Paractinoplanes brasiliensis: one gene and its partner. The protein of the gene in region 2 interacts with the protein of the main gene of each other region in a pairwise test. Links are inferred from orthologs where the notes say so. Each region holds a gene or a part of one and is shown on either strand. Other genes may lie near its edges.

Region 1 (15,114 bases), 3.3 Mb from region 2 along the record:
GCCGCACGACGTCGGCCTTGAGGTCGTGCTCGGCCAGGTAACGCTGCACGACCCCGGGGTACGCGGTCGCGATGCGCTTGCCGCCGATCTCGTCGGCCGAGGTGAACGAGCCGGTCGGGACGGCCCAGCGGAACGTGGCGCCGCCGAAGTTGAGGTCGAGCATCTCGGTGGCCGGCACGCCGGAGTCGACCAGCAGGTCGCGGCCGGTGATGCCGAGGTCGAGGTCGCCGGAGCCCACGTACGTCGCGATGTCACGCGGACGCAGATAGAAGAACTCGACGTTGTTGGCCTCGTCGCGGCAGATCAGGTCTTTGGGGTCGGTGCGCTGGCGGTAACCGGCGTCGCGCAGGATCTGCGACGCGGGCTGGGACAGGGTGCCCTTGTTGGGAATGGCGATGCGCAGCATTACGGACGTGCTCCTTGCTCGTGAGTATGAGGCGGGGAGGACACGTCACAGATGTCGATACACGTCCTTCAGCTCGAGCCCGGTCGCGATCATCAGGACCTGGGCCTGGTAGAGCAGCTGGGAGATCTCCTCGGCGGCCCGCTCGGGGCCCTCGTGCTCGGCGGCCATCCAGGATTCGGCCGCCTCTTCGACGACCTTCTTCCCGATGAAGTGGACTCCGCGTTCCAGGGCGGCGACGGTGCCGGAACCCGGGGTCCCCTCCGCCGCTTTCGCCTGAAGCTCGGCGAACAGCTCTTCGAACGTCTTCACGGCGGCCATTTTGCCAACTCGTCACGGGATGGCGACGAACGGCCCCAGCAGGTGAGACGTGCCCTAGGCTCCCGGGCATGGTCAGCCGATTCACCCTCCTCACAACCGGCGGCGCCGTGCTCGCGCTCGCCGCCCTCGCGGGTTGCTCGCCCGTCGAGGAAAACGCCGCCCCCACCGCGACGACCAGCGCTTCCGCGGACGTTTGCCCTGCCGGCGCCCTGGCGACGAAGACCGCCGGCAAGCTGACGATCGGCACCGACAACCCGGCGTACGAGCCGTGGTTCTCCGACAACGACCCCAAGAACGGCAAGGGGTTCGAATCGGCCGTCGCGTACCAGGTGGCCCAGCGTCTGGGCTACTCGCCCGACAACGTGATCTGGACCTCTGTGACGTTCAACAACGCCGTCGCCCCCGGCCCGAAGGCGTTCGACTTCGACATCAACCAGTTCTCGATTACGCCCGAACGGCGTAACGCGGTGGACTTCTCGTCGCCCTACTACCTCGTGCGGCAGACGGTCATCACCACCAAGGGCTCGAAGATCGCCAATGCCAAGACCCTTGCCGATCTCCAGGCGGCCAAGCTCGGCGCCCAGGTCGGCACGACCAGCTACCAGGCCATCACCGACCTGATCAAGCCGAGCGCCCAGCCGTCGGTGTTCAACAACAACGACGACGCCAAGGCCGCGCTGGTCAACGGCACCGTCGACGGCATCGTGGTGGATCTGCCGACCGCGTTCTACATGACAGCGGCCGAGCTGAAGGACGGCGTCATCGTCGGGCAGCTGCCGCAGGTGGGCGTGCCCGAGCAGTTCGGCCTGGTGCTCGACAAGGGTTCGGCGCTGACCGGCTGCGTCAGCACCGCGGTCGACCAGCTGCGCCAGGACGGCACCCTGGCCGTGCTCGAGAAGACCTGGCTGGCCGGCGCGGACGGGGCCCCCGAACTCCAGTGAGCTCCGTCCACCAGCCGAGCGACATTCAGCTGGAACGGATCGCCTATCGCCGCAAGCGGGCGATCCGTTCCACGCTGCTGGCCGCGCTCTCCACCGCCGTCGTCGGGCTGCTGCTCTATCTCGGGGTCACGGGCTCGCCGGGCTGGGACAGGGTCAAGGCGTCGTTCTTCGACACCGACATCGCTGTCAAGGCGCTGACCGGCCGGGACAACTACCCGTCGATCCTGTCCGGGCTGTGGCTCAACATCCGGCTGATGGTGATCTGCACGATCTGCGCGCTGGCGCTCGGCCTGTTCATCGCGATCCTGCGCACCCTGCGAGGCCCGGTCAGTTTCCCCGTACGGGCCCTGGCGACCACGTACACGTACTCGTTCCGCGGTCTGCCGCTGATCATCGTGATCTACCTGTTCGCGTTCGGCATCCCCGGTCTGCGGCTGCAGGGCACGCCGGGCGTCACGGTGCTCGGCGCGGCGGCCATCGTGGTCACGTACGGGGCGTACCTGGCCGAGGTGTTCCGGGCCGGCATCGAGTCGGTGCACCCGAGCCAGGTGGCGGCGGCCCGCTCGCTCGGGCTGAGCTATCGCCGCACCATGCGCCACGTGGTCCTGCCGCAGGCCATCCGGCGGGTCACTCCGCCGCTGCTCAACGACACCGTGGCCCTGCAGAAGGACGTCGGGCTGATCTCGCTGGCGGGGCCGATCGACGCGATCCGGGCGGCGCAGATCAACCAGGCGGGCACGGCGAACTTCACCCCGTACGTGGTCGCGGGTGTGCTCTTCGTGCTGCTCGCGCTGCCGCTGATCGGGGTCACCGACTGGGTGACGTTACGAGCCGCGCGCCGGCAGAACGCGGGGACCTGATGCTGCTGTCCTGCACCGACGTCCGCAAGACGTTCGGCGCCACCGTGGTGCTCGACAACCTCTCGCTGGACGTGGACGAGCACGAGGTGGTCGCGCTGATCGGGGCCTCCGGCTCGGGCAAGTCGACACTGCTGCGCTGCGTCAACCTGCTCACCGAGATCGACGACGGGGTGGTGCGGCTGGACGGCGAGGACATCACCGACCCGCGGGTCGACCCCGACGCCGTACGGCAGAAGATCGGTCTGGTCTTCCAGAGCTACAACCTGTTCCCGCACATGACCGTTCTCGACAACATCACCCTGGCCCCCGTACGGGTTCACAAGCGGCCCGCGCGGGAGGCGCGCGACCAGGCGATGGAGTGGCTGTCGCGGGTCGGCCTGGCGGACAAGTCGGGCAGCTATCCCGATCGACTCTCCGGCGGGCAGCAGCAACGCGTCGCGATCGTGCGGGCGCTGGTCAACAGCCCCCGGCTGCTGCTGCTCGACGAGGTCACCTCGGCGCTCGACCCGGAGCTGGTGGGCGAGGTGCTCACGATGATCCGCGACCTCAAGGGCGAGGGCATGACGATGGTGCTGGCCACGCACGAGATGGGGTTCGCCCGGCAGGTGGCCGACCGGGTCGCGTTCCTCGACAAGGGCCGCGTCCTCGAACAGGGCCCGCCCGACCAGGTGCTCGGCGATCCGGTCGAGGCCCGTACACGCCAGTTCCTGGCCCGGATCATCGAGGCCGGCCGGCTCTGAATCCGCCCAAAAGTCCTGGCGCATTGATGTTGGTGCATGACATGGTGCTACCGCGGGCACGGGGGTGAACCGCCGAATACGGGGAGGCGGCCCTCTGCCCTGAGAGAGGACCGTTATGCGCCGAATTCTGGCATTGTCCGCCTTCTTGGCCGCTCTGGTCACCGGGTCCCTGCTGGTCGCGCCGGCCGCGCAGGCCGCCACCGGCCCGTCGGCAACCCGCATCGACTCCGTCGACCGCCGCCGGCAGGGCGACCGGGTGCTGGTGAACATCAGCTACACCTGCCCGGCCGGGGCGAGGATCCAGCTCACCGTAACCGTCACCGCGGCCAACGGTGACCGCATCGCGCAGGGCACCCGGCAGAAGCGGGTCGACTGCACGGGCGACTGGGCCGCCACCGAGATGCGGGTCGACCGTGACCTGGCCGGCGCGTTGTTCATCGTGGGGCAGGCGACCGCGCGGACGGTGCGGACGGTCTGCGACGACACGAGCTGCGTGACCATCCCGTTCGACGAGTCGATCCGCATCAGCTAGGGGGTTGTCGTGCGCCGACGTATTGCTGTTGTCTCCGCCCTGTCCGCCGCTATGTTCTCCCTGTTCGGGGCCGTCCCGGCGCTGGCCGCCGCGGACGCCGAGATCGACGTCCTGTGGGCCGTGCGCGTGGCCCGCGGCGCCGCGGTCGACGTGTCGTACGGGCTGAGCTGCCCGGCCGGCTACAACGCGACCGTCACCGTCACGCTCAACCAGGTGCGCAACGACGGGCTGCGCGCCAGCGGGACCGTCACCGAGGACGTGACCTGCACCGGCGCTCCGTTCCTGGAGATGGCCCGGGTCACCGCGAAGATCACCGGCGCGCCCTTCCAGCCGAGGAAGGCGACGCTGGCGATCCTGGCGACCGGCTGCGACGACCAGGACTGCTTCGCCGTGCCGGTCAACCAGGAGATCCAGGTGCAGAACCTCTGATCAGGGCTTGGCAAGCTCGCGGAGGGCGAGGGCTGTGCCGAGCACGGCGACCGTGCTCTGCCAGCCCTTGTCCTCCACCGAGTCCTCCAAGCCGGCCCGGTCGCGGGCCTGGCCCAGGCTCATCACCGTGAGCACGCCGTGCGCGACGGGGGTCTGCTCGTCGAGCGCGACCCGGGTCAGGCCCGCGGTCACCGAGTCGCAGACGTACTTGAAATGGTCGGTCTCGCCCTTGATCACCACGCCCAGTGCGACCACCGCGTCACACTTGCGGGCCAGCGCCTGCGCCACGACGGGCAGCTCGACCGAGCCCGCCACCCGCACCACCGTGACGTCCGTGACGCCGCACTCCTCGGCCGCCGCCCGCGCCCGCTCGATCATGTGATCGACCAGCTCGGAGTGCCAGCGTGAACCGACGATCCCGAGCCGTAGCCCGGCCGCGTCGACCGTCTCCAGATGCGGATCCCCGAACCCGGCCATGTGTCCCCCTCTGTGAAAACTCATCCTCGCCCGTACGGGGAAGGAATTCAGCCCAACGCCTCGAACAGGTGCCCCATGCGGTCGCGCTTGGTGCGCAGGTACCGCACGTTCTCGGGGTGCGGGCGCACGGGCAGCTCCTCCCGGCCGGTGATGGTCAGGCCGTAGCCCTCCAGCCCGGCGCGCTTGGCGGGGTTGTTGGTCAGCAACCGCATCGAGCGCACGCCCAGGTCGTACAGGATCTGCGCGCCGGTGCCGTAGTCGCGCGCGTCGGCCGGCAGGCCCAGCTCGAGGTTCGCGTCGACGGTGTCGAAACCGCGGTCCTGCAACTGGTACGCCTGCAGCTTGTGGAGCAGGCCGATCCCCCGGCCCTCGTGCCCACGCATGTAGAGCACCACGCCCCGGCCCGCCTCAGCCACCCGCTGCAGGGCGGCGTCGAGCTGCGGGCCGCAGTCGCAGCGCTGCGAGCCGAAGACGTCGCCGGTGAGGCACTCGGAGTGCACCCGCACCAGCACGTCCTCGCCGTCGCCCAGCTCGCCGAAGACCAGCGCCACGTGCTCACTGTCGTCGGTCAGCGAGCGGTAGCCGACCGCGGTGAACAGGCCGTGCTCGGTCGGCAGCCGGGTCTCGACCACCCGCTCGACCTGGGTCTCGCGGTGCCGGCGGTAGGCGATCAGCTCGGTGATGCTGATCAGTGTCAGGTCGTGCTCGATCGCGAACTTCTCGAGGTCGGGGCGGCGCTGCATGGTGCCGTCGTCGTTGACCATCTCGCACAGCGCCCCGGCGGGACGCAACCCGGCCAGCTCGGCCAGGTCGATGGCGGCCTCGGTGTGCCCGGCCCGGCGCAGCACCCCACCGGGCTTGGCACGCAGCGGCACGACGTGGCCGGGGCGGGAGAGATCCGACGGCTTGGTCTCCGCCGAGGCCAGCAGGCGGATCGTCCGGGCCCGGTCGGCGGCCGAGATGCCGGTCGTCACGCCCTCGCGAGCGTCGACGGTGACCGCGTACGCGGTGCCGCGCGCGTCCTGGTTGGTGTGGAACATCGGCGGGAGGTCGAGCCGGTCGGCCTCCTCCTCGGTGATCGGCACGCAGATGTAGCCCGAGGTGTAGCGGACCATGAACGCGACCAGCTCCGGCGTCGCCTTCTCGGCCGCGAAGATCAGATCACCCTCGTTCTCGCGGTCCTCGTTGTCGACCACGATCACCGCGCGTCCCGCCGCGATGTCCGCGATCGCCCGCTCGACCTGATCAAACATTGCGGCCTCCCAGCATCTTCTCCACGTACTTGGCGATCACGTCGACCTCGATGTTCACCGGCTCGCCCGGCTGCTTGCTGCCGAGCACGGTCAGCTTGGACGTGGTGGGGATCATCCCGATGCTGAACGTGTCGTCGTCGACGGCCATGACGGTCAGCGACACCCCGTCGACGGTGATCGAGCCCTTCTCGACCACGTACTTCGCCAGCTCGGCGGGGAGCGAGAAGCGGACGACCTCCCAGTCGGCGGCGGGCTCGCGGGCGATCACCCGGGCCACCCCGTCGACGTGGCCCTGCACCAGGTGACCGCCGAGGCGGCTGCCCAGCGCGGCGGCCCGCTCCAGGTTGACCTGGCTGCCCACCTCGAGCGCGCCCAGCGACGAGCGGCGCAGCGTCTCGCCCATGACGTCGGCGGTGAACACGCCGTCGACGTTGTCGATCACGGTGAGACAGACGCCGTTGACCGAGATCGAGTCGCCGTGCTGCGCGTCCTCGGTGACCAGCGGCCCCCGGACGGCCAGCACCGCGGAGTCGTCGGTGGTGTGCTCGAGGCGGACGATCTCGCCCAGTTCCTCGACGATGCCCGTGAACATCCGCTCTCCTTCGGTCTGTGCTCGCATCAGCTCTCCTTCATCCGGAGGGCCGCGGTGAAGCGCAGGTCGGGACCGATCTGCGCGATGTCCTTGAGGTCGAGCTCGATGGCGTCGGCGATGGTGGCGACCCCCGCGCCGACCAGGGCCGCCCGGCCCGAGCCGAGCAGCTTGGGCGCGACGTAACCGATAACCTGATCGACCAGCCCGGCGGCGAGGAAAGCGCCGGCCAGGGTGGGGCCGCCCTCCAGCAGCACCGAGCGGATGCCCCGGCCGAACAGCGCGGCCAGCAGCGCGTTCAGGTCGACGCGGCCGTCCGGGCCGGCGCCGAGCTCGCGGGTCGTGGCTATCCAGGTGAGCGCGGCGGCGTCCCTCACCCGCGCCTTTTCCGGCGTACGGCCGTCGGAGTCGACAACCACACGCAGCGGCTGCTTGATGGCGAGGGCGCCGTCCTTGAGATCGCGGACCGTGAGCTGCGGGTCGTCGGCGAGGACGGTGCCGACCCCGGCCACGATGGCGTCGACCGTGCCGCGCAGCACGTGCACGTCCGCGCGGGCGGGGGCCGAGGTGATCCACTGGCTGGTGCCGTCCTCGGCGGCCGAGCGCCCGTCCAGCGTGGCGGCGAACTTCCAGGTCACGTACGGGCGGCCGCGGCGCACTGCGGTCAGCCAGGCGACGTTGCCCTCGGTGGCCTCCAGGCGGCGCACGCCCGTCTCAACCTGCAGCCCGGCGGCGCGCATGGTGACCGCGCCCCCGGCGGCCACCGGGGTCGGGTCGTCGACGGCGATCACCACCCGCCGGATGCCCGCGTTGATCAGGGCGTGGCTGCAGGGGCCGGTGCGGCCGGTGTGGTTGCAGGGTTCGAGGGTGACGACGGCCGTGCCGCCCCGCGCGCGGTCGCCGGCCTGGGCCAAGGCGACGATCTCGGCGTGCGGGCCACCGGCGTACGCGTGGAAGCCCTCACCGACGATCTCGCCGTCGCTGCCGAGCAGGATGCAGCCGACCACCGGGTTGGGGCTCGTCGTGCCGAGGCCCCGGGCGGCCAGCGCGATCGCGCGGCGCATCGCCTCGTCCTCGGTCACCATCGGTGTCTTCCTCTCACGGCGCGGCACGGTCACGCGCTGTGCAAGGGGGAGGAAACGCCGGGAACCGGGCAGAAAGGTACGCTTCGCGCACCCCGGTCGTCGGCGAGCCTGCGTTCAGGCTGCGCCCACGGTCCGATTCCGCGCGCTGTCTCCCATCCGGACTGTCTGACCAGGATGCTGCCTGATCAACCGTCGGCCCTGGGTTCTCACCAGATCCACCGTCCGCCGTTGGGTAAACGACGTCCGGGTCGCGGGCTTACCGATCTCACGATCGGATCACCGCCGGTTCGGAATTTCACCGAGTCCCGCCAGCGCGTGGTGGGTCAACTCCGAGTTTTGCACGCCTACGAATTTTTGACACCCCTCAGGCGAGGCATCTCACACCCGTCTGGGGTGTATTGCCCTTGACCAGCACTTTCGCAGCAGCTCGTCCCGGCACCCCGCCCCTCGGCCGGGACCCGGACCGCTACTGCCGCCACCGCACCGCCTTCCCGTGCGGCGCGCACCACAGCGCCGTACGTCCGTGGCGTCCGTGCGTCCGTGCGTCCGTGGCGTGCGTCCGTCGTCCGTGCGTCCGTCGTCCGTGCGTCGTCCGTGCGTGCGTCGTGCTTCGTGCTTCGTGCTTCGTCAGGCTTCCTCGCCGTCGGCGCGCCTGCGGTCGATCGCCACGTACGAGCCGGGCTGGGACTTGGCGACCTTTTTCATCTCGGAGGCGACCGCGATCACCACACGTGGGTCGGTGAAGCGGCGGCCCTCGACCGTCGCCTGGGCCACCCCGATCGACAGGGTCACCAGGGCCGCCCTGTTCTTGTTGCCGCGGCGGTCGGGCACCTCGATGTAGCCGCGCTCGGCGTCCCGCTTGTCGTACAGCTGGTCGGCCGCCTGCTCGAAGTCGGTGACGGTGCGCTTGGTCAGCGGCAGCACCTGATCCGGCGTGCAGATGAAGACGAAGTCGTCGCCGCCGATGTGCCCGAGGAAGATCGACGGCGGCCCGACCGCGGTGACCGCGCGGTGCAGGCTGCGGGCGAGCGCCGTGATGAACTCGTCGCCCCGGTCGAAGCCGTACACGTCGTTGACGCTCTTGAACCTGTCGACGTCGATGTAGCCCACCGAGTACTCGCCGCCGAGCTTCATACGGTCGGCGATCTCGCGCCGTACCCGCGCGTTGCCGGGCAGTCCGGTCAGCGGCGAGACCTCGCGGAACTCCTTGTTGCGCCGCAGCGTCGAGGACACCCGGGCGATCAGTTCCGCCGTGTCGAACGGCTTGACCAGATAGTCGTCGACCCCGGCGGTCAGGCCCACCACCTTGTCGACGGTCATGCTCTTGGCGGTCAGCATGATCACCGGGAGGGCCGAGGTGAGCGGCTCGGCGCGCAACCGGCGGGTCAGCTCGACACCGTCCATGCGCGGCATCATCCAGTCGACCACGGCCAGGTCGGGCCGGTTGTTCTGCATCAGGTCGAGCGCTTCCTCGCCGTCGCGGGCGCGGATCACCTCGAACCCGTGGACCTTGAGGTTGAACTCGACGAAGCTGGCGATGTCCTGATCGTCGTCGACGACGAGGATCAGGTCGGGGCGGTCCTCGGGCTCGGGACCGAGCTCCTCCGGCTTGGGATCAGCGACCCCAGTGCTCATCCGACTCCTCCCGCTCCCGTGGCCGCTCCGGCCAGTGCGCGCAGCTTACGAATTGCCTCGGCCGGGTCCTGCGCGCCGTAGACCGCCGTGCCGGCCACGAAGGCGTCAGCGCCCGCCTCGGCGGCCTGTTCAATTGTGTCCGCCGCGATGCCGCCGTCCACCTCCAGCCGCACCTCGAGCTGACCGGCATCGATACGGCGGCGTACCTCGCGTACCTTGCCGAGCGTCTCGGGCAGGAATTTCTGGCCGCCGAACCCGGCCTTGATCGTCATGATCAGCACGGTGTCCACATGGGGCAGCAGATCGAGATAGGGCTCGACGGACGTGTCCCGGTCGATCGCCAGGCCGGCCTTGGCCCCCGCCGCACGCAGGGTTTTCGCCAGCGCGACCGGGTCGTCGGTGGCCTCGGCGTGGAAGGTGACGTTGTAGGCCCCGGCCTCGGCGTAACCCGGCGCCCAGCGCTCGGGATCCGTGATCATCAGATGCACGTCGAACGGGATGCTGGTCGCCTTGCGCAGACTCTGCACCACCGGAAGGCCAATTGTCAGATTGGGCACGAAGTGGTTGTCCATGACGTCGACATGCACCCAGTCGGCCGAACCCTCGATGGCGTGCACCTCGTCGGCGAGGCGGGCGAAATCGGCGGCGAGGATGCTGGGCGCGATGATCAGTGATGGCTCCACGGGACGAAGTCTATGGCCTCCGGAGCCTTCGCTCTTCCCGCCTGTGGATAACCCCGCTGCTGTGAACAGGGACAGCTTCGGTGGCGACAACCGATAGAGTGACGGCCCGTTCGAGAGCGAACGGGCCGCCACCTGCAAGCGGAAGATCCACTACCTCTGTCGCTAACTCGTCCTCCGGAGGACGGCCAGGAACATGGCGTCGGTGCCGTGGCGGTGCGGCCAGAGCTGCACCGTCGGACCCGAACCGAGACCCGGCATGCCCGGCGGCAGCAGCGGCCGCGCGTCCACGAAGTCGACCTCGACCCCGCTGCGGCGCGACCCCTCGGTCACGGTCACCTGGGTCTCGACCATGTGCGGCGAGCACGTCACATAGGCCACCACGCCGCCCGGCCGCACCGCCCGCAGGGCCGCGACCAGCAACTCCCGCTGCAGCTTGGTCAGCGGCGGCAGGTCGGCCGGCTGCCGGCGCCAGCGCGACTCGGGCCGCCGCCGCAACGAACCCAGCCCGGTGCACGGCGCGTCGACCAGCACCCTGTCGAACGACTCCTCGGGCAGGTCGGGATCGCGGCCCACCGACCGGCCGTCCATCGGCAGCACGGTCACCGGCATGCCCTCGGTGGCCTGCTCCACCAGCCGGGCCCGGTGCTCAGCGACCTCGACGGCGGTCACCTCGGCCCCGCGACCGGCGGCGATCGACCCGAGCAGGCCCGTCTTGCCGCCCGGCCCCGCGCAGAGGTCGAGCCAACGGGCGTCCTGCCCCTCGATCGGCGCTGCCAGCAACGCGGCCGCCACCAGCTGCGAGCCCTCGTCCTGCACGTGCGCGCGTCCCTCACGGATCGCGGCGAGTTCCCGCGGGGAGCCACCGTTCAGATAGACCGCGTACGGGGAAAAAGCGCCCGGCACGCCGCCCACCTCATCGGCGAGGTCGACCGCGTCGGCCCGCCCCGGACGCGCGCACAGGTGCACGACCGGCGGCTGGTTGTCCTCGATCAGCAACCGGGTGGTGTCGGCCAGATCGCCACCCAGCGCCTCGGAGAACGCCCTGATGATCCACTCGGGATGGTTGTGGTGCACCGCGAGGTTGCCGATCGGGTCGGTCTCGTAGTCGGGCGCGAGCCGTTCGAGCCACTTGTCCAGCGGCGTCTCGGCGATCGTGCGCATGACCGCGTTCGCGAACCCCGCCGCGCCGGGCGCGACCGAACGCACCAGGTCAACGGTCTGGTTGACGGCGGCGTGGGCGGGGACCCGGGTGTGCAGCAGCTGGTAGGCGCCCAGCCGCAGCGCGTCGCGGGCCGGCGGGTCGATCCGGGACACCTCGCGCCCGGCCGCGTCGGCCACGATCAGGTCGAGGGTGCCCAGCAGCCGCAACGTGCCGTAGGTCAGCTCGGTCGCGAACGCGGCATCCCGTCCGCTGAGCGCCATCCCCCGCAAGATCTCGGGCAACACCAGGTTCGCGTACGCGTCATCGCGGTGCACAGCCGCAATCGCCTCGTACGCGGCCTGCCGCGCCGGATCCGACGGTGGCCGCCCGCCCCGGGGCGCCCGGCCCGAACGCGCGTCCCGGTCGAACCCCGGACCACCAGGTCGCCGGGGGCGTCCCGACCCGTGCGGCCGCCCTGCCTTGTGCTCGGTCACTGAAGCTTCTCCCCCGGCTGGATGCGCAGGCCACGAGCCCAGTCGGTCGCCGCCATCGGCTTCTTGCCGGCGGCGCGGACCTCGCCCAGCGCCACCGGGGTGGTCGCCGTGCCGACGAGCACCTGCGTCCGCTCGACCAGCAGATCACCGGGCGCCAGCTCGGGGCCGTTGGCCACCGGCTTGACCGGGCCCAGCTTGAGCCGGTCGTCACGCAGGGTCGTCCACGCGCCCGGCGCCGGGGTGCACGCCCGGATCCGCCGGTCGACCGCGAACGCCGGGTCGCCCCAGCGGATACGCGCGTCCTCCACGGTCAGCTTGGGCGCGAGGGTGATGCCGTCGGCCGGCTGCGGGTGCGCGCGAGCCGTGCCGGCCTCGATCGCGTCGAGCACCGCGACAAGCAGCCCGGCCCCCTCGGTGGCGAGCCGTTCGAGCAGGTCACCAGAGGTGTCGGTGGGGCGGATGTCCTCGGTCAGCGTGCCGTAGACCGGGCCGGTGTCGAGGCCCGCCTCGAGCTCGAACACGCTCGCGCCGGTCACCTCGTCACCGTGCAGGACGGCGTGCTGCACGGGAGCGGCGCCGCGCCAGGCGGGCAGCAGCGAGAAGTGCAGGTTGACCCAGCCGTGCTTGGGGATCTCGAGGGCGCTCGGCGGCACCAGCGCGCCGTACGCCACGACGGGCACACAGTCGGGGGCGAGCGCGCGCAGACGCTCCTGGAACTCGGGCTCGCGCGGCCGCTCGGGCGTGAGCACGTCGATGCCCCGCTCGTCGGCCCAGGCGGCGGCGGGCGAGCGCACCAGGCGGCGGCCCCGTCCGGCTGGGGCGTCGGGCCGCGTGACCACGGCGAGCAACTCGTGCCCCGAGGCGGCGATCGCGTCGAGACTGGGCAGGGCCACTGCCGGCGTACCGGCGAAAACGAGGCGCAAACCGCTCACCGCCCCAGACCGAAGAGGCCACGACCGTGTGGGCTCTCCTTGATCGTCGGCGGCTTGCCCGCGTCGTACCAGTCCGCGGCGCGGATCTGCTTCATGGCGTCCTTCCGGGCGGCGGTGTCGAGCCGGTCGAGGAACAACACGCCGTCGAGATGATCGGTCTCGTGCTGGACGCAACGCGCCATCAGCCCCGTGCCGACGATCTGGATCGGGTCGCCGTGCTCGTTGAACCCGGCGGCCACGACGTTCTGCCGGCGCTTGGTGTCGATGTAGATGCCCGGGATCGACAGGCAGCCCTCCGGCCCGTCCTGCTCCTCGTCGTCGGGGAACGACAGCACCGGGTTGACGATGTGCCCGACCACGTCGTCCACGTCGAACGTGAACACGCGCAGCCCGACCCCGATCTGCGGAGCGGCCAGCCCGGCGCCGCCCTCGTCGAGCATGCTGTCGGTCAGATCCTTGACCAGGGTGCGCAGTTCCTTGTCGAAGTCGACGACGGGATCAGCCGGCGTCCGGAGCACCGGATCGCCGAACAGACGGATGGACTGGACGGTCACGCGGGCAGACTCCTGACATCTCGGCTCGGTACCCGACCAGTCTACGGAGTGCCCTGGCCCGGCCACGGGTCGCGTCACGCCCCAGCCGTGCTCCCGGTCACGCCGGCCCACCCACATCCCGTACGCCGTCCCGCCGGGAGACTGCATGACTGGCGTGACGATCCGCCCGAGCCGCCGCCCGCCGCGCCAACCCGCACCCTCCCACCACTCGCGCTCAGCCGGCTCCCCCTCCACCGCTTACGCCGCCCCCTTCCACCACGACACCCAACGGGCATCCCTTCGCAGCGCCGGCGAGTGGGAGCGAGCGGGATTGTCGGAGGGGGCGGGCAGAATGTTCGGCGATGGCGACAAAGGGTGGACGCAGCGAACGGGTGCCGGCCGAGAGGCTCCCCGTGGCACGCGTGTGTGTTGACGTGCCCCTGGCCCACCTCGATCGCCCGTTCGACTACTTGGTGCCGGCGGCCGACGACGAAGCGGCCCAGCCGGGGGTCCGGGTGCGGGTTCGCTTCGCCGGGCAGCTGATCAGCGGCTTCCTGCTCGAGCGGGCGGAGTCCTCGCCCCACGGCGGCAAGCTGGCCTATCTCGACCGGGTGGTCTCGCCCGAACGGGTCCTCGACCCCGAGATCGCCCGAGCCGCGCGGGCCGTGGCCGACCGTTACGCGGGCAACCTCTACGACGTCCTCCGGCTGGCCGTCCCGCCACGCCACGCCCGGGTCGAGGGCCAAGCCTCAAAAACCCCCGAATCACCCTCCGGCGACGAACCGGTTGAGGACACGACCGCGGAGGGCGAAGACGTCGCCCCTGCAAGCGCAGACGCTGCCCCTCTGAGCGCAGACGGCGCCACAGCGCAGGCGAACGGCAAACACACAGGGGCGGGGCAGGCCACAGACGCGGAGGCGGAACGCGCCGCACAAACAAGGGCAGAACAGGCCACAGACGCGGAGGCAGAGCGCGCTGCACAAACAAGGGCAGAGCAGGCCACACACGCGGCGCCTCAGCATGTCGCTCACGCCGGGGTGAAGAGTGCGGCACACGCGGCGCCGGCGGGCGGCACACCCGCGGGATTCGAGGGTGGGGCTGACCCGGCCGTGGGTGAGGGTTCCGACGGGTGGGGCAACTACGTCGCCGGGCGGGCTTTTCTTCGGGCGCTGGCCGAGGGGCGCAACGCGCGGGCGGTCTGGGCGGCGCTGCCCGGGGAGGAGTGGGCGAGCCGCATCGCCGAGGCCGCTGAGGCGACCGTGCGCGGCGGGCGCGGCGTGGTGATCGTGGTGGCCGACGCCCGCGACCTGGATCGGGTCGACCGGGCCCTGGGCCGGGCGCTGGGTCCGGGCCGGCACGTGGCGCTGAACGCGGCGCTGGGCCCGGCCGAGCGGTACAGGCGGTTCCTGGCGGCCAGCCGGCATCAGGTGCCCGTCGTGGCCGGCACGAGGGCTGCCATGTGGGCGCCGGTGGCCAAGCTCGGGCTTGTGGTGATCTGGGACGACGGCGACGACCTGCACGCCGAGCCGCGGTCGCCGTACCCGCACGCGCGGGAGGTGCTGCTGACCCGGGCCCAGCTGGCTGACTGTGCGGCGCTGGTGGGGGGATTCGCTCGTACGGGCGAGGGGCAGCTGCTGCTCGAAACCGGCTGGGCCCGTGAGATCAGCGCCGCCCGCGACGTGCTCCGCCGGCACGCGCCGGCCATCGCCCCCACCGGGGACGACCCGCAGATGGCCCGCGATCCCGCCGCGGCCACCGCCCGGTTGCCCAGCCTGGTGTGGGAGACCGCCCGGCAGGCCCTCAAAACGGGCGCTCCGGTGCTGGTCCAGGTGCCCCGGCGCGGCTACCTGCCGTCGATCGCGTGCAACGACTGCCGCACCCCCGCGCGCTGTCCACAATGCTCAGGTCCGCTGGGTCTGCACGGGGCCCGGGAGGTTCCCACCTGCCACTGGTGCGGCCGGGCCGCTGCCGCCTACGCGTGCCCGGCTTGCGGCGGCCGGCGGCTGCGCGCCTCGATCACCGGGGCCAAACGTACGGCCGAGGAACTGGGCCGTGCTTTTCCGGGC
Region 2 (15,248 bases):
AGTCGACCAGGTCGGCGCCGGTCTCGGTGGTGCCCTCGTCCTCGACCTTCTTGTCGGAGGCGATGCAGTCACCGGCCTTGGCGTCGCGGGCGCCGTCACCGCCGAGGAACAAACCGCTGAGCGCGTAGACCGCCGCCGCCACGACCAGCCCGGCGACGACGGCCGCGACCACCATGCCGCCCCGGCGGGACGGGGACGCTTCGGCCTTAACTGCAGTGCTCACGGGGGGTCCTCCTCCAGCGGGTGGTCGCAGCCGCGACTTTAGTGACCGGCCCGTGGTGTGGCGAGCCTGCCGTCAGCCATTCGGGCGCAGGCAGAGGACGTAACCGTCGCCCGCGGTGCTGCCGTAGACGTAGAAGGGCTCGTCGGCGGGGAAGAACCTGTCGCAGGCGGTGCTGTTCGGGGAGCTCTCGCCCTCGACGCGGGCCACCACCGTGTACTCCGCTCGCGCCGACGAGCACTCGACCACCTCGGCGGAGGTCTCGGTGGTGCCGGAGCCGGCCACCGGGCCCACGGCGGCAAGGCAGTCGCCGGCCTGGGCACCCTTGGCCGGGTCGGCCGCGGCGGCGACGATCGCGCTCACCCCGAAGACGCCGAGGCCGACCAGCAGCACCCCGGCCAGGCCGACCGCCAGCAGCACGATTTTGAGGACGCTGGTGTTCCTGGTGCCGGGCGCGCCCGGTTGCGGGTAGCCGGGGTAGGGCTGACCCGGGAAGGACTGGCCGGGATAGGGCCGGCCGGCGGATGGATAACCGGGCTGACCGAGCGGCGGGCCGGGGGGCGGGTAGCCGGTGTGGCTCGGCGGCGCACCGTAGGCAGGCTGCCAGAAGCCCGGCCCGCCGGGGTGCGGCTGACCGGGCTGCGGCACGGGCGGGCTCTGCAGGGCGCTCGGCTGCGATGCGAGCGGGCTCTGCGAAGCGCCCGGCTGCGCGTATTCCGGGGCCGGGGCCGGCGGGACGGCCAGGCCGTCGGTGGGTGGGGGTTGAACCGGAGGCGGGAAGGACGCTTGCGGCGCGAAGGTGGGGTCGGGAGGCGGCGGGGGCGCGTCGCTCACAGGGTGGTCCTTTCCGCGGCCCGGCCCTGGGGCGGCCGGATCAGCGGAGCAGACAGTAGCGACCGCGAAGAATCCTCGCGACCCCGTTCAGCGGCCGGCCGGGGTGGGCGGCGTCACGGTCGGCGCGCCGGGCGACTCGGGCGGTGCTGCGGGCGAACTCGGAGCCGACGGTGACGTCGCCGAGCCGGCCGGAGCGGGCGGCCTCGCCGAGCCGTCGTCCGTGGCGTCCGGCTCGGGAACACCGCCGCTGCCCGCGGAGGGCGCCCCGAACGGCGCCGCCTCGGGGCAGTACGGGTAGCCCATCGAGCGGGAGTGGGAACCCTCGCCGGTTTCCGGGTCCTCGCACCAGGCGTTGCCCATCTGGATCGGCGCGCCCTCCTGGTCGAACAGGCGCGCGCCAGGCACCAGCTTGCCCGTGCTGTCATAGACGAAGACGTCGGTGATGTAGTCGTACGGGTTGCCACCGGAGTAGCCCGCGTCGTCGTAGCCGGGGTTGCGCACGTCGCTGTCCGCGCTGAAGAACACGCCGATCGCGAACAGCACCAGGAACACCGCGCCGACGTTGAGCACGTAGCGCTGCCAGCCCTCGCGGCCCAGGCGGCGCTGTCCGACCAGGATCGACGCGATGACACAGCCGGCCAGCAGGATCAACGCGACCAGCGTGCTGCCGCCGATGCGGGGCAGCAGGCCGGGCCGGTTGCCGCTGGCGTCGAAGAGGTAGGCCACCGCCATCGCGCCCAGGTAGCCGCGCAGCACCCACCACGCGGGGAGCAGCAGCCGCAGGAAGTCGCTGGCCCGGGGGTAGCCGATCACCGGACCGATCCTGACGTCGGCAGGCTCGAGCACCCGCATCACCTGCGCCCGCACCTCGGCCGGGGTCACCCATGGGCTCTTGGGCGGCTCGGGGAAGCCGCCCACGTAACCTGCCGCGGTGGCGCGCAGCTCGGCCGCGTACGCCTCCGGGGTGCCCAGCCGGTCGGTCAGGGTGACCGTGTCCTCGGCGCGGATCTCGGCCAGGTGCTCCGGCAGGTCTTCGAGGAGCTCGGCGCGGGTGGCCTCGGGCAGGTCGGCCAGGGCCGCGCGGACCCGCTCGACGTACTCGGTGATCTCGTCCTGTGCCGTGGAGTTCACGCCGTCTCCCGCTCGCGAAGCAGATCGTCCATCGTGGATGCGAAGCCGTGCCACACTTTGCCCGATCGCTGCAACTCGGCGCGGCCGGCCGTGTTGAGCCCGTAGTACTTGCGGTGCGGGCCCTCGATGCTCGGAACGACGTAGCTGTTCAGATAGCCCCCGGCGAACAGGCGGCGCAGTGTGCCGTAAACCGAGGCGTCGCCGACGTCCTCGAGCCCGGCGGCGCGCAGGCGGCGCAGGATGTCGTAGCCGTAACCGTCCTCGTCGCGCAGGGCGGCGAGCACGGCCAGGTCGAGGACCCCCTTGAGCAGCTGGGTCGTATCCACGCGATGGACAGTACTTCGCAATGCGAAATACCGTCAAGACGACAGTAGTACCCGCCCGGCCACGGACAGTTCAGGCGAGGCTGAAGCAGATGCCGTCGAGGATGTCGTGCTCGGAGGCGATGACCGACTCGTGACCGGAGCGCTCCATGATCGTGCGGAGGATGAGGGCGCCGGCGCCGATCACGTCCGCCCGGCCCGGGTGCATGACGGGCAGCGCGAGGCGCTCGGCGACCGGCATGGCCAGCAGCTCGGCGGTCACGCGGGACACGTCGGCCAGGCTCACCTCGGCGTGGTGGATGCGCGAGGGATCGTAGAGGGAAGGTTTTGCGCCAGCGCCGTGACGGTGGTGACCGTGCCCGCCAGGCCCACCAGGGTCTTCGCCTCGCGACCCGGCACAGCGGTCAGCGCGATGTCGACCGCGGCGGTGATGTCCCGTACGGCGTTGTGGATCTCCGCAGCCGAGGGCGGGTCACTGTGGATGTGGCGCTCGGTCATCCGCACGCAGCCGATGTCCATCGAGATCGCGTGGTCGACGCCGTCCGAGCCGGTGACGAACTCGGTCGAGCCGCCGCCGATGTCGACCACGAGGCAGGGCCGCTCGGCGCTCAGGCCGGCGACCGCGCCCGTGAACGAGAGCCGGGCCTCCTCGTCACCGGTGATCACCTCGGGGTCGACGCCGAGCACACCGCGCACCATGTCCCGGAACTCCTGCGCGTTCTCGGCGTCGCGCGAGGCCGACGTCGCGCACATGCGCACCCGGTTCACGCCCAGCTCGGCGATCTCCGCGGCATAACCCAGCAGAGCCTTCCGCGTACGGGATATGGCGCCCTTGGACAGACGCCCGGTGCGGTCGACCCCCTCGCCCAGGCGAACGATCTCCATGCGGCGGGCGACATCGGTGAGCCCGCCGTCGCCGACGTCCGCGATGAGCAGGCGGATCGAGTTGGTGCCGCAGTCGATCCCGGCCACCCTCATAGGTGCAGCAGCATTCTCGTGTTCCCCAGCGTGTTGGGCTTGACCCGTTCCAGGTCGAGGAATTCGGCCACACCCTCGTCGTACGAGCGAAGAAGTTGCTCGTAGACGGCGTGCGGGACGGGAGCGCCGTCGATCTCGGTGAACCCGAACGAGCCGAAGAACCGGGTCTCGAACGTCAGGCAGAACACCCGCGCCACCCCCAGCTCGCGGGCCACCTCGATCAGGCGGTCGACAATGCGGTGACCGATCTTCTGCCCCCGGTGAGCCGGATCGACCGCGACCGTACGGATCTCGGCCAGGTCCTCCCACATCACGTGCAGGGCGCCGCAGCCGACCACGCGATCGCGCTCGTCGACGGCGACCCAGAACTCCTGCACCGACTCGTACAGGGTGACCGTCGCCTTGCTGAGCAGCCGCCGGTCGGCCGTGTACTCGTCGACCAGGGCGCGGATCGCCCGGATGTCCTGGGTGCGCGCGCGCCGGATCTCCACCGTCAGTCTTCCCGTTTGACGCAGGGGCCCTCGGCCCACCACGGCTCGACGACGTCGCGGACCTCGTCCCCGAAAGGATTCACGCCGCGCCCGGCCGCGAGCGCGTGCCCGAGATGGACATGCAGGCACTTCACCCGATCGGGCATGCCGCCCGCGGCGACATGTGAGATCTCCGGCACGTCCTCGATGGCCTTGCGGCGGGCCAGGTAGTCCTCGGCGGCCCGCGCGTAGTGCGCGGCCAGCTCGGGGTCGGTCGCCAGGCGGTCCTGCATGTCACGCATGACCCCGGCCGACTCCAGACGGCTGCACGCGGCGGTGGCGTGCGGACAGGTCAGGTAGTAGAGCGTCGGGAACGGGGTGCCGTCGTCGAGGCGGGGAGCCGTCTCGACCACGTCCGGATTGCCACAGGGGCAGCGGTGCGCGATCGCACGGGTGCCGCGGGGAGGGCGGCCGAGCTGGGCCTTGACGATTTCCAGATCTTCTTCGGTGGGTTCAGGCATTTCAGTCGGGGGACTCCGCGTCGGCGGCTCGGACGCTGCTCCACAGCGTGTCGTACCAGCGGTCGGGTGCGGCCGCCGGGGCTTTCTGACCGGCCTCGGCGGCGGCGCCAGCCGGGTCGGTGAACACCAGGAGAGGGGTCTCCCCCGATCGTACGTAGAACAGGATCTCGCGGGCCTGGGCCCGGATGTACTCCGGGTCCTGCCACTTCTGCAGCTCCTGCGCCTTCTGTGCGATCAGCTCCCGCTGCTCGGCCTGGTCGGCCTCGAGCTGGGCGATCTGCGACTCCTGGGCCAGGTAGACCCGCAGGGGGTAGGTGTAGGCGAGGGCCAGCGCGACGAAGATGACGATCAGAACCGTCGCGCGGCCGGTCAGTGCTCGCGGCCGCGGGGCGACGGTGCGCTTGGTGGCGCCCCGGCCTGCGTTTCCCGTACGCCGGGAGGCCGCGGGACGATTGAGCGCGGTCCGCTTGACGCTCCTGGTCGGGCCGCCCGCCCTGCCGTTGCCCGTCCGGCCGGCACCGCTTCGGGTCGCGCCGCCACGGAACCCGTCGCTCGCGCCGCTGCCGGACCTGCTACCCGCGCGGCCACCATCGCCGCCGGCGCCTCCGCGTCTCGTCTCACCGGATTTATCGCCATCCTTGGCGCTTTTACCGATTTGCCGGTTTTTTCGTGACTTATCGGTCGGCTCGGGATCGCGCTTCGAACTGTCGCGGCCCGCGTCGCTACTTCCGCCACCGCGCCGAATATTTCCGGTATTCCGGACAGGGCCGGTGGTGTGGGCGCGCGACGATCCGGGGCGGCGGGACGGACCCTGACCGCTCGGTGATCGTCGCTGTGTCGTCACCCCAACCCCTCCGTCACGTGTTGCGGCGCCCGCTGAAACCTATGCCCGTTTCCGCGGACGCCACAACTCCATGATCTAGCGGGCGTTCGTCACGCGGTGCGGTAACGCGGGAAAGCGCCCGCACCGGCGTACCGGGCCGCGCCTTCCAGCTGCTCCTCGATGCGCAGGAGCTGGTTGTACTTCGCGACCCGGTCGGACCGGGCCGGGGCGCCGGTCTTGATCTGGCCGCTGCCCACCGCGACGGCCAGGTCGGCGATCGTGGTGTCCTCGGTCTCACCGGAACGGTGGCTCATCATCGTCTTGAAACCCGCCCGGTGGGCCAGGTCGACGGCGTCGAGCGTCTCGGTCAGCGAGCCGATCTGGTTCACCTTGACGAGCACGGCGTTGGCCGCGTTCTCGGCGATGCCCCGGCCGATGCGGGTCGGGTTGGTGACGAACAGGTCGTCGCCCACGATCTGGATCTTGTCGCCCAGCTCCGTGGTCATCGCGCTCCAGCCGGCCCAGTCCTCCTCGGACAGCGGGTCCTCGATCGAGACGATCGGGTAGTCGGCGGCCAGCTTGGCGTAGTACGCGATCATCTCGTCGGTCGACTTCGGGTTGCCCTCGAAGACGTACGACCCGTCCTTGAAGAACTCGGTCGCGGCGACGTCCATGGCCAGGACGATGTCGCTGCCCAGCGAGAAGCCGGCGGCCTGCACGGCCTCGGCGATCAGGTCGAGGGCGGACGCGTTGGACGGCAGGCTCGGGGCGAAGCCGCCCTCGTCGCCCAGGCCCGTCGAGAGGCCCTTCTTCTTCAGCACCGACTTGAGCGCGTGGTAGACCTCGGCGCCGGTGCGCAGGGCCTCGCGGAAGGTCGGGGCGCCGATCGGCGCGATCATGAACTCCTGCACGTCGACGTTCGAGTCGGCGTGGGCGCCACCGTTGAGGATGTTCATCATCGGCACCGGCAGCACGGCGGCGTTGGGGCCACCGACGTAGCGGAACAGCGGCAGCTCGGCGCTCAGCGCGGCCGCCTTGGCCACCGCGAGGGACACGCCCAGGATCGCGTTGGCGCCCAGCTCGCTCTTGTCGGCGGTGCCGTCCAGGTCGAGCATCTTCTGGTCGATGAGGCGCTGCTCGCTGGCCTCGTAGCCGACGAGCTCGTCGGCGATCTTGTCTTCGACGTTCGCAACCGCCTTCTCGACGCCCTTGCCCAGGTAACGGCCCTTGTCGCCGTCCCGCAGCTCGATCGCCTCGAAAGCGCCGGTGGAGGCGCCCGAGGGCACCGCGGCGCGGCCGACCGTGCCGTCGTCGAGCCCCACCTCGACCTCGACGGTCGGGTTGCCCCGGGAGTCCAGGATCTCGCGCGCGACGATCGCTTCGATGGTGGCCATGTGTCGTGTCGCTCCCTCTGTCAAGGCAGCCATCACTGAAATGCCGGCTGCCGTTACCTCTTGCCGAGGCTGCTGTTCACCGACCGCGACCCTGCGGCCGACCACGGCACTGAGCGTATCGAGCCGTCCCCGCGCTCGTACGGTTGCCCTTGGGTTTTGTCTCAGGTCCGGCCCGGGGTCACCGATTACCCGGGCACTATGAGCACACCTACGCTTCCCGCCGACGGGTCGTTCATCGAGATGACCTCGTACGGCGAAACGCTGCCCGGAGTTCGCGTCGTGCAGACCGCCGGCCCGGTCCTCACGCTCTCGCTGGCCCTCGACAACATGCCACCGGCCGACTCGACGGTGACGCTGCGCTGGGCCACCGCCCCGCGCGGCCGCTACGCCTCCCTCGCGAACGTGACCGCGATCGACGGCAACCGGGTCGAGGTACGGCTGGCCGGGGAGGCTTCCCTGGAACAGAGCCGGGACTTCGTACGCGGCGGCGGCGGCGAGCCGGTCGTGCTGATGTTGCCGGAGGGCCCGGCCCAGGGTTTCGTCCGCGACCTCAGCGAGCGGGCCGTCCGGGCGCAGTTCACCGACGTCGAGGTGCCCCCGGGCACCGAACTGACGCTGCGCATCCAGCTCGGCGACGAGGTGGTCGAGTTCGCCGCCCAGGCTGTCAAGGTGAGCTCGATGCGCCAGCAGCTGCCGCACCGCGGCCCGATGATCGTCGAGATGGTGGCCGTCTTCGCCGGGGCCGACGAGCACTCGGCCCGCGTTGTCCGGCGCTATATCATGCGCGAGCAGTTGATGGCACGTGCACGTAGCGCAGCCTCGCAGTAACTGGTTTGCCTGGGGTTGCGGGCATGAGCCATGGTGTCAGACGTGCCCATCGTCTCGCGCCTGACCGCCGCCGGCCTGACCGCGGCGTGCCTGGCGCTGCTCGGCACGGCGGGCTGCGGTGAGGTCGGCGAGGCGAGCGCGGCCCCGCTGAGCCGCGACTCGCTGATCACCGAGACGGCCGGGCAGCTGGCGACCGGCTCCGGCCTGACATACTCCGCGAAATACCAGGTCACCGGCGGCGAGATCGCCACCGTGCACCGCGCTCAGCAGCCGTTCCGGGCGTCGTACGTCTATCCCGGCGGCCGCCTGATCGCGACCTCGACGGTGACCGTCAGGTGCGCGGGTTCGACCTGCGAGTCGACCGCCGCCGACCCGGCCGCCGCCGCCTCGCTCGACACCGGCCCCCTGATCTCGGCCGAGGCCGTCCAGGCGATGCTCGCCACAGCCGCGCTCGACCCGGTGGTCGAAACCGCCCAGCACGACACGACGATCGCCGGCCGCCACGCCACCTGCCTGTCGCTGAGCGGCGTCGACGGCGCCGCGGCCGACGCCTTCGACCTGTGCGTGACCAACGAGGGCGCGCTGGCCAGCTTCACCGCCACCATCGCCGGCAAGCGCATCGACCAGGCCCTCACGGCCTACCGCGAGGACGTGCCGGACGACGCCTTCCAAGTGCCGCCCACGGCCAGGCTGATCGACAAGTCGACGAAGTAGCGAACCTTTCGCAGGTCCCTCCCGACTGAACTCTGCAGGGAGGTGCACATGACCGACGAATTGGTGGTCGTCCGCTGTCAGCTGGGCGAACGCGACGCCTTCGCGGAACTGGTCCGCACATGGCACGGCCCGGTCGAGCGATACGTGACCCGGATGCTCGGCCGCGGTGACGACGACGTGGTGCAGGAGGTCTGGCTGGCGGTCGTCAAAGGGCTGCCCCGGCTGCGGGAACCGGGACGTTTCGCGCCCTGGCTGTTCACGATCGCCCGCCGGGCCGTGATGAACCGCCTTCGCGAGGCCTACGCGAGCCCTTCCTCGCCGTCGCTCTCGCCATCGTCGCCGCCGCGGTCATCGCCATCGTCGCCGCCGCCGTCATCGCCATCGTCGCCGCCGCCGTCATCGCCGTCATCGCCGTCACCCTCGCCGTCGTCGTCACCCTCGCCGTCGCCGTCGCCGTCCTCGTCGCCCTCGCCCTCGCGGCCGTCATCGTCGCCCTCGTCCGGGGCGGCCTTGCCGGGCACGCCCTTGCCGAGGGCGTCCTTGTCGGGGGCGCCTTCACCTGGGAGCGCTTACGACGACATCTCGGCGGTGATCGACCGGGAGGTGATCGCGGGGGCGCTGGCGGCGTTGCCGCCCCCGGAACGCGAGGTGCTGCTGCTCTTCCACCTCGAGGACCAGCCGCTGGACGTCTGCGCGCAGATCTGCGGGGTGCCGGTCGGCACGATCAAGTCGCGGCTGCACCGGGCCCGGCGGCTGCTTCGGGAGGAACTGACACGAGAGGGGTACGAGGCATGACACCGGAGGACGTGCTGGGACGACTCGACGCTCGGCTGTCGCCGGTGCGCCGGATCGCGTACGTGGTGGCGGCCCTGACCGGCTTCGTCGGCAGCGCGCTGATCGCACTGTTGTGGGCGACCGAGCCCGCGCTCCCGACCCGTACGGGCGTGGCCTTCGCCGTCCTGATCGCCATCGGGCTGAGCTGGACGGTGGTCGGCTTGTGGGCGATCACCCGCCGGACACCGCTGTACGCGCGTGACCGTGTGGTGGCGGGCATGCTGGCCCTGGCCGCGTGGGCCGTGTTCACGCTCGGCGCCGTGATCGTGGCGCCCCCCGTACGGCCGTGGTTGATCGCCGTCATCGGCGCACTCGGCCTCGCGGCGGTGACCAACCTGCTCACGGCGCTGCGCAAACGTTCCACCCTGCTGCGCCGCAAAGCCGAACTCGGCGGCTGACCGCCAGCAACCCGCCCGGCCCGGGGCACGGTCATCAGTCCCGCAGCCCTGCCCCCGGCCGGCGCGGCTCATCAGCTTCCACAGTTCCGCCCAGCTCGGCTCGTCGGCCTCACAGCCGCACCGCACAGCTCATCGGCCCTTACGCAGCCCGCCCCGTCAGCGCAGCTCGGCCAATCCGCACCCAACGCCACCCCTCCCGCGCCCCTGCCGTACGGCGCGCCGACCCCTATTGCCTACGTGGCCCGGTGGCGCACATCAGGGGTGGGCGGTGTGGGCTGGTCAGACGCCGAGGAGGGTGCGGAGGTGGCGTGGGGGTGGGGAGCCGTGGGCGAGCATGGCGTCGTGCCAGGCCTTGGGGGTGGCGCCGAAGGGGCGGGCCGCGGCGATGGCGGCGACCTCGGTGTAGCCGACGAAGTAGGTCGAGAGCTGGGTTGAGGTGAGCAGGGCGCGGCGCCACTTTCCGGCGGCCTCGCCTTCCTCCTGGAAGCCGCCGCCGGTCATCAGGGCCATGGCATCGGCCTCGGGCAGGTCGTCGCAGTGGACGAGCTGGTCGATGATCGCGTTGAGGCTCATGCGCAGCTGCATCTTGAGCTGCTGCAGACGCACCGGCAGGCCGCCGAATCCGAGGTCGGCCATCGCTTCCTCGGAGTAGACGGCCCAGCCCTCGACGAACGGGCCGGACCAGCCGAGCGCGCGCACCCTGGTCGCAGCCCGGAAACGCCGGGAGTGGGCGAGCTGCAGGAAGTGGCCGGGCATCGCCTCGTGCACGGTGAGGTCGCGAAGCATGTGGTCGTTGTACTCGCGGTAGAACGACTCGACCCGCTCGGCCGGCCAGTCGGACGGGGTCGGCGAGATGCAGTAGAACGTCGGCACGTCGGCGGTTTCGAGCGGGCCGGGCGGGTCGCAATAGGCCACGGCGACGCCGCGGGCGAACTCCGGCATCTCCTCGATCACGCACGGGTCGTCGATCAGCGACACGATGTCGTGCTTGCGGACGAACTCTGTCGCCTCCCGCATCGTGACCTGCGCCAGGCCGACGATCGTGTCGTTGGCCGGATGCTGCTCGCCGAGCATGTCGAGGGCCTGGCGGACCGTCTCGGCGGTGGCCGGACCGCCGGTCAGCTCGGCAGCCGCCTCACGCAGGCGCTCGCTGACCCGTTCGAAGTTGGCCCCGGCGCGTGACAACACCTCGGCCGCGGGCAACTCGGTGTCGAGCGTGTGCCAGAGCCGAGCCTCCCACAGGGGGCGGCCCAGACGCGGATCACGGCCGGGCTCGCCGCTGTCGATCAGGCCGCGCAGCCAGCCGTCGAACTCGTCGAGGGCCTTGAGCGCGGCCGCCGACGACGGCTCGAGGGCGCTGCGCATGCCGGGTTCCTGCTCGATGAGGGCGGGCAGGTCATCGCGGATCAGCGCGGCCGTGCCGGCGAACTGGCCGATCGCCGTCTCGGCGTGGATGCGCGGCACGTCACGCAGCACGGCCCGAGCCGTGGCCAGCGCGTCGGGAATCGCCGCGAGCCGGCCGCCGAGGCCGGCCAGGCGTTCCTCGGCGGGGGCGAACTGGCGCGAGATCAGCGCGTGCAGCAACGGGCCGGGATTGTGCTCCAGCGGATTCCACTCGTGCTCGCGGACGTCGCCCAGCTCGAACAGGCCTCGCTCGGCCATGGCACTGAGAATGGCGTGATCGACCTGATCCTCCGGCTCGAGCGCGTCGGCATCGACCCCGGACAACGCGTCGGTCGCGTCGCGCAGCATGGCCACCTGGGCGTCGACCGCGCCGGGCGACAGGTCGGGCAGACGGTCGTCGAACCGGTGATCACCCGAATAGGTGGCCAGCCCGGGGTTGCTTTCGAGCAGGGCGTCGACGATGCGCTCGGCGAGCGGTACGAACTCCGGCATGTCGTGAAACCTACTCGGCGGGTCCGACAATTCTGGGTTCTGCCGCCTTGGCTGTGCTTTCCGCCGCCCGTACGGCCTCCGCGTACTCCAGTGCCGTGCGCCGGAGTGCCTGCTCGGCGTCGCCGCCCTCGGCCACGATCCGGAACAGCCGGGCACCGACGTCGGACCCGTCGGGCAGCGGGGCGGTGAGCCCGGCCCGGCCCGTACGCTGAAGGATCTTGGCGGCCAGGGCGAGGGCCGGCTGACTGAGCGCGATGCCGTCGAGCGCCGAGTCGCGGACTTTCTCGGCCTTCTTGATGGAGTCCCAGTTGCGGGTGATCTCCTCGATGTCGGCCACCTCGACGCCCGCGAACACGTGCGGGTTGCGGCGCACCATCTTGTCGACCAGCCCGCCCGCGACGTCGTCGATGTTCCAGGCCTCGTCCTCGGGGAGTTCCTCGGCCAGGCGCGCGTGCAGGACCACCTGCAACAGCACGTCGCCCAGTTCCTCGCGCAGGGCGTCGGTGTCGTCGGACTCGATCGCGTCGTACGCCTCGTAGCTCTCCTCGAGCAGGTACGGCGCCAGCGTGCGGTGCGTCTGGGCCCGCTTCCAGGGGTCGCCGCCGGGCGAGGCCAGCCGGTCCATCACCGCGACGGCGTCGAGCAGCCGGGCCCCGGGCGGATCCCACGAGCCGTAGATCAGCTCCAGCTCGGCCAGTCCCGGCTCGCGCGCCAGCCGGAGCCCCAAGCCGCGCGCGAACGCCTCGTCGCCCGTCGGCCCCGCCAGCCACACAACCCCTCGGTCCCCGGCCCCGTGGTGGTCGTCAACCGCCGCCAGTTCGGCGATCAGCCGCTCGGGATCGCTGTCGACCACGGTGACCGGAACACCGCTTTTGCGCAGCGCCTCGGCCTGCTCGCTCTCGGCCCCGGCAAACACCGGGTGGTTCCGCACGACATCCCAGGCGGCCGCGGTGAGCAGGCCCGCAGGGAGGCGGGGTGATGTGACAAGCAGAAAGATCCGTGCGGTCATGCCCGCAACTCTGCCACCCCCGGATTGAGCCGGAACGGGCCCGGCCTTCGTGGAAGACCGGGCCCGTTTACGGAAGCCGTCAGGAGATGTCGGTGACCGGGCTGTCGGTGGCCTCGCCCAGCGGAACGTTGACCAGGGGCTTCAGCTGACCCTGCTGGGTCTGGAACTCCAGGACGGGGATGCTGAGCGGCTGATACCGCGGGTTCACCGTGATGTCCAGCGTGTCGGTCAGCTCGGCGACCTCTTTGCGCACCGCGGCGGCCGTCTTGACCAGGGCCAGGTTCTCGGCGGGCAGCTGGGTCTTGAACTGGTCGAACGTCGTGCCCGCGGGGACCTCGCCCGAGGTGATCAGGACGTTGAAGACCTGGCGCAGGTCGTCCTCGGTGGCGTCGGGCGCGCCGGCCTGCACCTTGGCGCGCAGGGCACGCAGCAGGCCGTCGGTCTCGGCGTACAGGCGGACGTATTCAGCGGTCGGGGGCAGGCGCAGCTGGGTGGCGTAGTCGGACAGCGCCAGGTCGGCCGGCGCTGTCACGCCCTCGCGCTCGGCCACGTCGGCCAGCACGTCATGGCCGACCAGCGTGCGGACGATCTCGGCACGGGTGATCGGCATGGCCGGGGCGCCGTCGCGGGCGTCGGGCTGCTCGGCCACCGCGCGGGTCAGCTCGGCCGACGCGTTGTCCCAGACCTCCTGCACCCGGGCCTCGGTGACCTTGACGCTGTCGCCGACGTACGCGGCCACGGACGGCTCGGACCGGCAGGCGGAAAGCCCGCCCACCCCGAGACACGCAACGACGACGATGGATGCCAGTCGGCGAGCACGCTGCATGACGTTGACTCTCTCACGAAGGTTATGAGACAGATCACCCGGCCCCGGCAGAAGCGCCGGCAGACTGGAGCTATGAAGCCGTGACAGGCGCCGGCACCTCCCCCAGCACGTCCTTGAGCAGCTGGGCGCACCACTCCAGCAGGGCCTGGTCGCGCAGCGGCTCGCCGCCCACGCGCCGGGTGCTGGGCCGGGGCACACTCACCTGGTCGGTGGCGTGCTTGTAGACCGAGTCGGGGTGGTAACGCTTGAGCCGCAGCTGCTTGGAGTCGGGCAGCGGCAGCGGGGAGAACCGGATGTGCTTGCCCTGCATCGACACGTCGGTCAGCCCGTACGCCCGGGCCAGCTGGCGGAACCGGGCGACCGCGATGAGGTTGGTCACCTGGGCCGGCGGCTCGCCGTACCGGTCGGTCATCTCGGCCACGACCTCGTCGAGCTTGGCGTTGTCGCGGGCCTCGGCCAGCTTGCGGTACATCTCGAGCCGCAGCCGTTCGACCGAGACGTAGTCGACCGGCAGGTGCGCGTCCACCGGCAGGTCGATCTTGACCTCGGGCTCCTCCTCGGGGCGTTCGCCCTTGAACGCCTGCACGGCCTCGCCGACCATCCGGACGTACAGGTCGAAACCAACGCCCTCGATGTGGCCGGACTGTTCGCCGCCGAGCAGGTTGCCGGCGCCGCGGATCTCGAGGTCCTTCATCGCGACGTACATGCCGGCGCCGAGCTCGGTGTGCTGGGCGATGGTGGCCAGCCGCTCGTGGGCCTGTTCGGTGAGCGGCTTCTCACGGGGGTAGAGGAAGTACGCGTACGCCCGTTCGCGCCCCCGGCCGACCCGGCCCCGGATCTGGTGCAGCTGGGCCAGGCCGAGCAGGTCGGCCCGCTCGACGATGAGCGTGTTGGCGTTGGGGATGTCGATGCCGGACTCGACGATCGTGGTGCAGACCAGGACGTCGAACTCTTTCTCCCAGAACCCGACCATGACCTTTTCGAGCTGTTCCTCGCTCATCTGGCCGTGCGCCACCGCGACCCGGGCCTCGGGCACCAGCTCGCGCAGCCTGCGGGCCGCCTTGTCGATCGACTCGACCCGGTTGTGCAGGTAGAAGACCTGTCCGTCGCGGAGCAGCTCACGGTGGATCGACGCGGCCACCTGCTTGTCGTCCTGGGCGCCGACGAACGTGAGCACCGGGTGGCGTTCCTCGGGCGGGGTGGCGATCGTCGACATCTCGCGGATGCCGGTGATGGCCATTTCCAGCGTACGGGGAATGGGGGTGGCCGACATGGTGAGCACGTCGACCGAGGCCCGCAGCGACTTGAGCTGCTCCTTGTGTTCGACGCCGAACCGCTGTTCCTCGTCCACGATGATCAGGCCGAGGTTCTTGAACCGGGTCGAGTTGGCCAGCAGCCGGTGGGTGCCGATCACGATGTCGGCCGTGCCGTTGCCGGCTTCCTCGAGGGTCAGCCGCGCCTCGGACGGGGTCTGGAAGCGCGACAGCTGCTTGATGGACACCGGGAACTGGCTCATCCGCTCGGTGAACGTGTTGTAGTGCTGCTGGGCCAGCAGCGTGGTCGGCACCAGCACGGCGACCTGCTTGCCGTCCTGCACCGCCTTGAACGCCGCCCGTACGGCGATCTCGGTCTTGCCGTAACCGACGTCGCCGCAGATCAGCCTGTCCATCGGGACCCGCAGCTCCATGTCGTGCTTGACCTCGATGATCGCCGCCATCTGGTCGGGCGTCTCGGTGTAGGGGAACGCGTCCTCCAGCTCGCGCTGCCACGGCGTGTCGGGGCCGAACGCGTGGCCCTGCGAGGCCTGGCGGGCGGCGTACAGCTGGATGAGCTGCGCGGCGATCTCTTTGACAGCCTTCTTGGCGCGGGCCTTGCTCTTCTGCCAGTCGGCCCCGCCCATCTTGTGCAGCGTGGGCGACTCGCCGCCGACGTAGCGCGAGAGCTGGTCGAGCTGGTCGGTCGGCACGTAGAGCCGGTCGCCGGGCTGGCCGCGCTTGGAGGCGGCGTACTCCAGCACGATGTACTCGCGGTCGGCGCCGTTGACCGTAC

The links.
Region 1: the proteins of eno (region 2) and rpe interact in binary tests that used the Escherichia coli proteins (3 or more experiments, as listed by UniProt). The link is inferred for Paractinoplanes brasiliensis from one-to-one orthologs.

The regions. Positions count from the first base shown.
Region 1 is NZ_SNWR01000001.1:5,865,861-5,880,974, reverse strand. Bases 8,106-10,885 are described here. They hold rpe (ribulose-phosphate 3-epimerase), read right to left. Parts: upstream 9,949-10,885; coding sequence 9,262-9,948; downstream 8,106-9,261. Other genes in these bases: C8E87_RS26655 (RsmB/NOP family class I SAM-dependent RNA methyltransferase), read right to left, coding at 10,111-10,885; C8E87_RS26665 (GGDEF domain-containing response regulator), read right to left, coding at 8,258-9,265. Also shown: hisG (ATP phosphoribosyltransferase), read right to left, coding at 1-406; C8E87_RS26715 (phosphoribosyl-ATP diphosphatase), read right to left, coding at 452-715; C8E87_RS26710 (ABC transporter substrate-binding protein), read left to right, coding at 793-1,665; C8E87_RS26705 (amino acid ABC transporter permease), read left to right, coding at 1,662-2,525; C8E87_RS26700 (amino acid ABC transporter ATP-binding protein), read left to right, coding at 2,525-3,265; C8E87_RS26695 (hypothetical protein), read left to right, coding at 3,381-3,797; C8E87_RS26690 (hypothetical protein), read left to right, coding at 3,807-4,226; ribH (6,7-dimethyl-8-ribityllumazine synthase), read right to left, coding at 4,227-4,703; C8E87_RS26680 (bifunctional 3,4-dihydroxy-2-butanone-4-phosphate synthase/GTP cyclohydrolase II), read right to left, coding at 4,751-5,956; C8E87_RS26675 (riboflavin synthase), read right to left, coding at 5,949-6,548; bifunctional diaminohydroxyphosphoribosylaminopyrimidine deaminase/5-amino-6-(5-phosphoribosylamino)uracil reductase RibD, read right to left, coding at 6,575-7,630; more of C8E87_RS26655, read right to left, coding at 10,886-11,583; fmt (methionyl-tRNA formyltransferase), read right to left, coding at 11,580-12,506; def (peptide deformylase), read right to left, coding at 12,512-13,069; C8E87_RS26640 (primosomal protein N' family DNA-binding protein), read left to right, coding at 13,411-15,114. UniProt on the Escherichia coli protein: Catalyzes the reversible epimerization of D-ribulose 5-phosphate to D-xylulose 5-phosphate.
Region 2 is NZ_SNWR01000001.1:2,596,964-2,612,211, forward strand. Bases 4,553-7,466 are described here. They hold eno (phosphopyruvate hydratase), read right to left. Parts: upstream 6,695-7,466; coding sequence 5,411-6,694; downstream 4,553-5,410. Other genes in these bases: C8E87_RS44575 (FtsB family cell division protein), read right to left, coding at 4,553-5,321; C8E87_RS11535 (PilZ domain-containing protein), read left to right, coding at 6,893-7,466. Outside these bases: C8E87_RS11490 (LppU/SCO3897 family protein), read right to left, coding at 1-223; C8E87_RS11495 (LppU/SCO3897 family protein), read right to left, coding at 296-1,054; C8E87_RS11500 (HAAS signaling domain-containing protein), read right to left, coding at 1,142-2,185; C8E87_RS11505 (PadR family transcriptional regulator), read right to left, coding at 2,182-2,511; C8E87_RS11515 (amino-acid N-acetyltransferase), read right to left, coding at 3,483-3,977; C8E87_RS11520 (DUF501 domain-containing protein), read right to left, coding at 3,980-4,477; more of C8E87_RS44575, read right to left, coding at 4,479-4,552; more of C8E87_RS11535, read left to right, coding at 7,467-7,522; C8E87_RS11540 (hypothetical protein), read left to right, coding at 7,565-8,236; C8E87_RS11545 (RNA polymerase sigma factor), read left to right, coding at 8,285-9,031; C8E87_RS11550 (hypothetical protein), read left to right, coding at 9,028-9,468; C8E87_RS11555 (DUF885 domain-containing protein), read right to left, coding at 9,748-11,364; C8E87_RS11560 (nucleoside triphosphate pyrophosphohydrolase), read right to left, coding at 11,375-12,373; C8E87_RS11565 (hypothetical protein), read right to left, coding at 12,453-13,199; mfd (transcription-repair coupling factor), read right to left, coding at 13,270-15,248. UniProt on the Escherichia coli protein: Catalyzes the reversible conversion of 2-phosphoglycerate (2-PG) into phosphoenolpyruvate (PEP). It is essential for the degradation of carbohydrates via glycolysis.